Regions from separate parts of the Burkholderia torrens genome, predicted to be linked through region 2. Evidence: riboswitches for the same ligand, from Rfam matches in the RefSeq annotation. Region 2 holds a riboswitch; the other holds the start of a gene.
The links. A riboswitch is a leader RNA that binds a small molecule or an ion and turns the genes downstream of it on or off. The one in region 2 is predicted to bind FMN.
Positions count from the first base shown of each region.

Region 1: linked by a shared signal. The riboswitch ahead of AC5LXX_RS23060 (6,7-dimethyl-8-ribityllumazine synthase) and the one ahead of ribB (3,4-dihydroxy-2-butanone-4-phosphate synthase) in region 2 are both predicted to bind FMN.

Region 1 is NZ_OZ480212.1:1,507,728-1,512,146, forward strand. Features, by position in the region: gene AC5LXX_RS23055 (TonB-dependent receptor) at 1-1,014, opposite strand, end outside; FMN riboswitch at 1,380-1,536, shown strand; gene AC5LXX_RS23060 (6,7-dimethyl-8-ribityllumazine synthase) at 1,603-2,109, shown strand; gene AC5LXX_RS23065 (sialidase family protein) at 2,178-3,623, opposite strand; gene AC5LXX_RS23070 (MarR family winged helix-turn-helix transcriptional regulator) at 4,078-4,419, opposite strand, start outside.
Region 2 is NZ_OZ480211.1:2,990,213-2,994,631, forward strand. Features, by position in the region: gene iolG (inositol 2-dehydrogenase) at 1-551, shown strand, start outside; gene AC5LXX_RS13865 (HAD family hydrolase) at 740-1,426, shown strand; gene ribB (3,4-dihydroxy-2-butanone-4-phosphate synthase) at 1,497-2,207, opposite strand; FMN riboswitch at 2,326-2,474, opposite strand; gene AC5LXX_RS13875 (helix-turn-helix domain-containing protein) at 2,651-3,340, opposite strand; gene AC5LXX_RS13880 (MFS transporter) at 3,551-4,419, opposite strand, start outside.

The DNA.
Region 1 (4,419 bases), on a different replicon from region 2:
GCCGCGATTGCGGAAGGTGGTCGCCGTCTCGCCATTGTTGACTTCCTTGTGGCGATAGTCGGTGTACGCGAAATCGAATTTCAGCTTCGTGAACGGCCCGCTCAGGTTGCGCACCTCGGACGCGAACGCAAGGCGTTCCTGGCGCATCCGCAGCCGCACGTCGCTTTCCGCGACCGAGCCGTAGTTCGATTCATAGCCGCTGTACGACAGGCCCGCGAAGCCGTCTGCCCACGTGTACGACGCGCCGACCGCGCCGCCGTGCACGCGGCCGTCGCTGTTCGGCACGTTGCCTTCCGGCTGCGGCGTGTCGGGGCCGTCGATCGCACGTTGCTGGCTGCTGCGCGCGTAGCCCGGAATCCGCAGCTTGCTTGTTTCGCGGTCGAACGCGTCGACGTGGAATGCGAAGCGGCCGTTGCCGCCTTCGACCTGCGCGGCACCCGCGCGCACGGAATTCGCGCCGCCGTAGCGCGCGTCGAGCGCGCCCGTCACGCCTTCGATCGCTTCGCGCGGAATCCGGTTGTCGATCGTGTTGACCACGCCGCCCACCGCGTTGCCTCCGTACAGCAGCGCGGCCGGGCCGCGCACGATCTCGACGCGCTCGATCGACAGCGGATCCTGCGGCACCGCATGGTCATACGACAGCGACGACGCGTCGTAGGCCGCGACGCCGTTCTGCAGCAGCCGGATCCGGTCGCCGTCCATCCCGCGGATGATCGGGCGGCCGACCATCGGCCCGTAGGTCGTGGTCGACACGCCGGGCAGCCCGTTGAGCGTTTCGCCGAGCGAATCGGCCTGGCGGCGCGTCAGCGCATCGCCGGAGAGCTGCACGGTCGGCGCGATCAGCTCGGTGTCGCCGAGCGGGTTAGCGGTCACGAAGATCGGTGCGAGCGAGGTGGTGGGCAGTGGCGGGTTCGACGACGCGGGGGTATCGGTCTGCGCATGGGCGACGGCGGCGAGCAGCATCAGCGAAAGGGGCGAGAGCGGGCGAAGCGGTAAACGAGGGAGGTCGCGCATGGTCGGTGAATCGGTTGGAATCGGATCGGATAACGAGCGATGCGGATCACGTTTTGATACGATATATTGTTGCGTCACTGACGCGCAGTGACCCGCTGGAACATCGCTCGGCGAGACTCGGCCACCCACGGTGGAACGGCGTCAGGCGAACGAGCACCCGAAATGATATGTTATATCATTTCAAATTCCAAGCCGGCCGGGAGGTTCCCGTCGGGTTTCTGTCGGATCGGTGAAAACGGCGGCTGGAGCGGAGGGGGGAGTGCGGGAAACGACCGGGGGCGCGTCGGGCGCATGACGCGAGCGGCGACGTTGAAGCACCAACACGACGAGACTGTGATAGATTTCCGGCGCGGCCGATGTGCCGCGAACGTTCTCAGGGCGGGGTGAAATTCCCCACCGGCGGTAATCGCGCAATTGCGCGTAGCCCGCGAGCGCTTGCCGGCACGCATGTGCACGGCAAGGTCAGCAGACCCGGTTCGATTCCGGGGCCGACGGTCAAAGTCCGGATGAGAGAGAGCGGGGTTCGTTGCGTACGCAAGGTACGCGGCTTGTCCCTGTGCGCCCATTCAACTCACACAGGACCCATCGATGACCCAACTTGCTTCCCCCTCCCAAACTGCCGCGCCGCGTATCGCCTTCGTCCAGTCGTGCTGGCACAAGGAGATCGTCGACCAGTGCCGAAACGCGTTCGTCGACGGGCTCGCCAACGCGAACCTGAGCCGGGCGGATTGCGATTTCTTTGAAGTGGCAGGCGCCTTCGAGATTCCGCTGCATGCCAAGCTGCTCGCAAACACCGGCAAGTACGCGGCCATCGCGTGCGCCGGCCTGGTGGTCGACGGCGGCATCTATCGCCATGACTTCGTCGCGCAGGCGGTGATTTCCGGTCTCATGCAGGTGCAGCTCGAAACCGGCGTGGTGGTGCTGTCGGCTGTGCTGACGCCGCATCATTTCCACGGCGCCGAGCATGTCGCCTACTTCCACGAGCACTTCCTCGTGAAGGGCGCGGAACTTGCGCATGCATGCGTCGATACGATCGGCAAGGTCGCCGCGCTGAAGGCGGAATCCGTGGTCGCCGCGATTCCGCAGGCTGCTTGACGCATTGCGGTGCGCATGCCGCCGCGCGACGCAGGGTGTCGCGCGGCGGCATGGCGGCCGGCGTCGCCTTACGGTGCGAAGAACACGTCCGTGCGGTTCGTCAGGTTGCCCGCGCTGGTCTGCACGAAGAACGGGTGGAACGACGATGACGGGAGCACGTCGAGCCCCTGGTAGTCGCCGATGAAGAACCCTTCGGCGTTGGGCGCGAGTTTCATGTCGAACGGGCCGCCGACGCGCCGCTCGTCGGCGAACGTCGTGCCGCCGTCGTGCGAGATCTTGCGCCAGAAGCCGGTCGGCAGCGTCGTCGTGTTGCCGGCCAGCAGGTCACGGAAGTCGTAGTAGGTGACCATCACGGCGCCCGTGTTGTCGACGCGCACCGACGGATTGAACGCGGGGCGCCCGGTCGGCGTGTTCAATTGCTGCGGCGTGCTCCATGTCGCGCCGCCATCCTTCGACGTCGATACCGCAATCTCGTCGTACTTGCCGCCGTTGAAGCGGCTGTCCTGCCACACCACGTAGAGCTGCCCCGATGCGGGATCGATCGCGGGTTCCGGAATGATGTCGCCGGTGCGTACCGGTTCGCCGGTGTTCGGATCGGTGACGCCGACCGTCTGCAGCCCCGCGATCACCTGCGGTTTCGTCCACGTCGCGCCGTCGTCGGTCGACTTGATGAACGCGACCTTGCCGGCCGCCTTGCTGAACGGCGGCTGGATCAGGTCGAAGAAATCGTAGAGCGTGCCGCTCTTCGGATCGACGACGATCTGGTTGCCGATCGTCTGCTGGCGCGAAGGCACGTCGACGATGACTTTCGGGGTGCTCCACGTCTTGCCGCCATCGGCCGTCTTCGAGAACAGCGTCGGCCCGCGGTACGCCTTCGTGTGCAGGTTCGCGTACGGGTTGCCGTTCGGCAGTTCGAGACGATCCCAGACCGCGTAGGCGGTACCGGCCTTCACGGGGTTCGCCGTCACCGATTCCTTGTCGTTGAAGAACTGCGTCGTCGGTTCGTCGTTCGCGATCAGCACGGCCGGGCTGCTCCAGGTTTGTCCGCCGTCGGTCGAGACCGACGCGGCCACCGCGTTGCTGTTGTTCGACTGGTTGAACGAGATCGACACCGAATACGCGGTGCCGTCCGGCCCGAACGACACCCACGGATCGGACGCGCGCTCGTATTTCAGCCCGCCCGGCGCGCACGCGCTGAACGGCTGCGGCGTGCGCGCCCAGGTCGCGCCGCCGTCGAACGTGTAGCCGGCGACGAGCCCGTGCGCGCCGCCGTTCGACCAGCGGTCCTGCTGCCACACGCCGATCATGTTCGTAGGGTTCGCCGGGTTGACCGCGAGCCATGGTTCCACTTCGGCATTCACGTAGTTGGTGCCGGGGCCGCCGATGGTGCACGCGGCGAATGGGCTCGGGCCGGACACGACGACAGGCTCGGCGTGCGCCGCGGCAGCGGCGGCCATTGCCATCGCGGCGGACAGGCGGGTGACAAGCGAAGGGGACACGATCGTGCGTCGCATGGACTGCTCCTCGTTGACGTGCGGCTGCGAAGGCACGGCACGAGGCGGCCACGCGAGCCGGGGCGCGGCGAATCGTGCCGCGCGCGTTGCTGCGTGTCGTTCAGGATGCCGCTTCAGCGATCGCAATCCGCGTGCGCTGGAACCCGCCAGCACGTCGGTTAAGACTCCTCTTCATTCTGATTGCTTGTCGGGTGTGTCTGCGATGTCGACCCGACGGGAAGGCCAGTCCGGGCATGCGACGAATGTGTCGAAGTGGATTGCAATGTAGGTGATTCGAATGCCGCGCGACAGGCAGTTTTTTGTAACAGTCGGTAGCCGGAAAGCGTTGCCGGCGGCGTGTGTCGGCAACGCAAATTTTGCCGTCGCGACGACATGAAAATCGAATCGAAAACACGAATCGCAATCGCTTTCGATTGATGCCGGCGCGAGTCGGTCGCGGCGGGCGACGTGCCGTTCAGCGCTCCGCCGGGAACCGGTCCTGCAACGCGTGCAACCAGCGCGCGACGACATCGAGTTCGTCGTCGGAAAACCCGTCGCACAGCTTGCCGTTCAGTTCGCGCAGCAGCACGCGTGCGCGCTTGAGCGCCGCGTGGCCTTCATCGGTGAGGTACAGCCGCGTTGCGCGGCCGTCGTCGGAATCGGCATGACGCGTGATGAGGCCGGCTTTCGCCATCCGGTCGGCGAGGCCCGTCATCGCGGACGGCGCGAGCTGCAGCGCGGCGCCGACTTCGCCGATCAGCGCGCCATCCTGCTTCGCGAGACAGAACAGCGCGCCGGCCTGCGCGGCGCTCGCGCG
Region 2 (4,419 bases):
TCGTCACGAGCCGCGACCCGGGCGCGCCGCCGGCCGACTATCTCCGCAGCTCGGGCGGCATCTTCAAGGACATGCTGATCCACGACTTCGACGTGTTCCGCTGGATCCTCGGCGACGAGGCGCAGACGCTGCACGCGACCGGCAGTTGCCTGACCGACCCCGCCGTGCACGAAGCCGGCGACATCGATTCGACCGCCGTGACGATCCGCACGCAGCGCGGGATGCTGTGCCAGATCAACACGTCGCGACGCGCGGCCTACGGCTACGACCAGCGCTTCGAGCTGCTCGGCAGCCACGGGATGCTGCAGGCCGGCAACGTGCGGCCTACCGAGGTGAGCGCGTGGCTCGCCGGCAGCATCGCGACCGACGTGCCGGAGCCGTTCTTCCTCGAGCGCTACCGGCATGCATACGCGGCCGAGATCGCGCACTTCGTCGACGCGCTGCGCGACGGCACACCGGTCAGGACGACGATCGACGACGGGCTCGCCGCGCTCGAGCTGGCCGAAGCCGCGATGACGTCGTGGAAAACGGGGCGCGTGATCGCGCTGTGACGCGACAAACTGCGGCGGCCCGGTCACCCGGGCGGCCGCCATCGGGCGATCGGTGCCTCGGCGGCACGACATGTGGCACCCGCACGCCCGTATCGGGCAAATTTGCCGAAACGTCACGCGGCGTGCCCGTGAAAGCACGTATGATGGCGAATTGATCGGCGTCGCCGGTCTACCGCATTTTCATCACCATGCTCGATCACCTCATCTGCGACTGCGACGGCGTGCTCGTCGACAGCGAAGTCATTGCCGACCGCGTGCTGCTTGAAACGCTGTCCGCCACGTTCCCGAACCTCGATTTCGAAGCCGCCGCGAAGTCGGCATTCGGCCAGCAGACGTCGCGCTTCCTCACCGGCATCGAATCCCGCTTCGGGATCGAGATGCCCGCGAACTTCATCGAGACCATCGAGCACAACATCGAGATCGCGCTCGCGCAATCGCTCGCGCCGATCTCCGGCGTGCGCGACGCGCTGCTGAAGGTCACGCTGCCGGCGGCCGTGGTGTCGAACAGCCGGCTCGTGCGCGTGCGCAATTCGCTGAAGCGCGCGTCGCTCACCGAGATTTTCGGCGAGCGCGTGTTCAGTTCCGAGCAGGTGGCGCGGCCGAAACCCTACCCCGACGTCTACTTGCACGCGGCGCAGACGCTCGGTGTCGCGCCGGAGCGCTGCATCGTCGTCGAGGACAGCGTATCGGGGTTGAATGCCGCACGGGCGGCCGGGATGAAGACGATCGCGTTCGTCGGCGCGAGCCACATTCCCGACAACTACGCGGACGCGCTGCGCGCGATGGGCATCACGCGGATCATGCGCAAGATGGACGAACTGCCGGCGCTCGTCGAAGCCGGCCTGCGCGGCGAATTCGGCGACGTGCAGTCCTGATGTTCATGCCGGCCGGATCGGGTCGATCCGGCCCCCGACGGGTGCACGAACGCACCCGCCTTCCCGTCGCTCAGGCCGGTTCGCAGCAGCGTTCGCGCGCGGCCGCCAGCGCCTCGCGGAATTCGACGAGCTCCGCGATCGTCAGCATCGGCAGCCCGTGGCGTTGCGCGAAACGCTCGACGTCGTCGCCGCGCGTCATCGTGCCGTCCGGATTCATCAGCTCGCACAGCACGCCGGCCGGCTTCAGGCCCGCGAGGATCGACAGGTCGACCGTGCCTTCGGTGTGACCGCGGCGCGCGAGCACGCCGCCCGGTTGCGCACGCAGCGGAAACACGTGGCCGGGGCGCACGATGTCGTGCGGCTTCGCGCCTTCCGCGATCGCCGCGCGGATCGTCGTCACGCGATCGGCCGCCGACACACCGGTATGCACGCCTTCACGCGCTTCGATCGACACCGTGAACGCGGTGCCGTTGCGGCTTTCGTTGGTCTGCACCATCGGCGGCAGTTCGAGCGCGCGCACCGTGTCGTCGGTCAGGCACAGGCAGACGATGCCGCTGCATTCGCGGATCAGCAGCGCCATCGTCTCGGGCGTGATGCGCTCGGCGGCGACGATCAGGTCGGCTTCGTTCTCGCGGTCGTGGTCATCCTGCAGCACGACCGCACGGCCTGCGCGCATCGCGTCGAGCGCAGCGGCGATGCGCGGCGGCACCGGTTCGGAATCCAGCAGCGGGAGATCGGCAAAGGCGTCGGCGGGCGCCGACGAAACGGACATCAAGGACATGTGAAACGCTCCTCGCAAATACGATGTGGGCGAAAAACGTTTCAGGGCATTGCAAACAGACAGAACGACAACCCGCTTCGCATGCAGCGCGAAGCGGCCCTGACGGACATGACTATCTGCACATCTTCTCTCATCCGGACTGTGACCGTCGGCTCTGGCATTCGACCAGATCTGCTGACCCCGCGCGGATGCGCGGGCGCTCGCGGGCTCGCCGGCTTACGCCAGCCTACCGCCGGTGGGGAATTTCGCCCCGCCCTGAAGACGCACTGATTGCCGGACGGGAACGCCCCGTCATCGGCGGGCCAAGCATACAGCAGCCGCGCGCGACGCGCAGCGTAAAACCTTACTGACGACCCCGTCTAACGGCATCGTCCAAACGGCCGGCGGACGAGGCCGCGATCCCCCGACAATCGGGGTCGCAGCCGCTCCGGCGGCCTGCACGATCAGTTGACGGCCGCGTGCGCCGCGTCGGGCACGAGCCAGCGCGGCGGCACCTCGGGGCTCACCGTCACACGGAACGCGCGCGCTTCGCTGTCGCCCGGGTTGCGCAGGCTGTACGGCTGGTCGGCGTCGAACACGATCGCGTCGCCGGTCGCGAGCAACTGGCGGCGGTCGTGCACGCTGACTTCGAGCGTGCCTTCGCTGACGACGAGGTTGATCGTCGTGCCTGGCGCCCGGTGCGCACCGGGCTCCGTATGCAGCGGCGCGATCCGCAGCTCGTGGAATTCGGCCGCGGCCGGCTCGCCTTCCGGATACAGCGCGCGCGCCGAGAAACGGCCGTTCGAACTGACGACGCGCGATGCGCGTTCGGCCGCCAGGTGCTCGAAGCCGTTCACCGCATGGCGGCGCAGGAACGCCGCGACCGACACCTTCAGTGCCGCGGCGATCTTGCAGAGCACCTTGATCGACGGCACGCTGCGCGCCGATTCGATCTGCGCGAGCATCGCGCGCGACACGCCGGACAGCCGCGCGAGCGCATCGAGCGACAGCTGCCGCTCGGCGCGCAAGCGCGCGAGGTTCACGCCGACGACCTGCTCGAGGACGTCGAGCGACGCGGACGCGCCGCGCAGGTCGGCCGCATTGCCGGACTCGAAGGAAGACACGTCGCGCACGAGCGCCAGGGATGAAGACATAGCATTGCCTCCGGGCCGCTGCACGGCCCTGCGTAGGGGTAAGCCGGAATCGGAATCGGGTTGCGCCGGTCGTTGGCGCGTATCGAGACGCTATCACCCGGCCCGGTACGGGCAAACGAAGTTATCTTCACACCGTTATCAGCATCGCGGAGGAATGCGTTTCTCGCGAACCTTTTCCTGCCGCTATCGCGTCACCTTCGCGCCGCTCGCTCACTGCGCCGCCGGCGCCGCGCCGCGTGCCGGGCCGCGCGCGTCGAGCCGCATCGCGAGCCACGTGACGACGAGCGCCGCGAACGTCACCGCGACGGCGACCCACGGCAGCGCGTCGAGCGCGAAGCCGTGTTCCAGCGCAAGGCCGCCGAGCCATGCGCCGCCCGCGTTGCCGACGTTGAACGCGCCGATGTTCAGTGTCGACGCGAGATGCGGCGCGCTCGCGGCCTTCTCGACCACGCGCGCCTGCAGCGGCGGCACCGTCGCGAACGCGGCGATCCCCCAGACGAATACGGTGACGGCGGCCGCGACCGGCAGGTGGCTCGTCTTCGCGAACACGGCCATCACGGCCATCAGCGCGACGAGGATCGCGATCAGCGACGGCATCAGCGCACGGTCGGCGAGCTTGCCGCCGAGCGTGTTGCCGATCGTCAGCCCGGCGCCGAACAGCACGAGGATCAGCGCGACCGCGCGCGGCGAGTAGCCCGACACGGTCTCCAGAATCGGTGCGATGTACGTGAACACGACGAACACGCCGCCGAAGCCGAGCACCGTCATCAGCAGCGCGAGCCACACCTGAGGCTCCTTCAGCACGCGCACTTCGTGGCCGAGGCCGACCGGCCCGCTGTCGTGGCGGTTCGGCACCAGCGCGGCCACGCCGCCGAGGGCCAGCACGCCGAGCGCGGCGACGATCCAGAACGACGCGCGCCAGCCGAGCAGCTGGCCGACGAACGTGCCGAACGGCACGCCGAGCACGTTCGACAGCGTGAGCCCGGTGAACATCAGCGCGATCGCGCTCGCGCGCTTGTCGGCCGGCACGAGCGAAGCGGCGACCACCGCGCCGATCCCGAAGAACGAGCCGTGCGCGA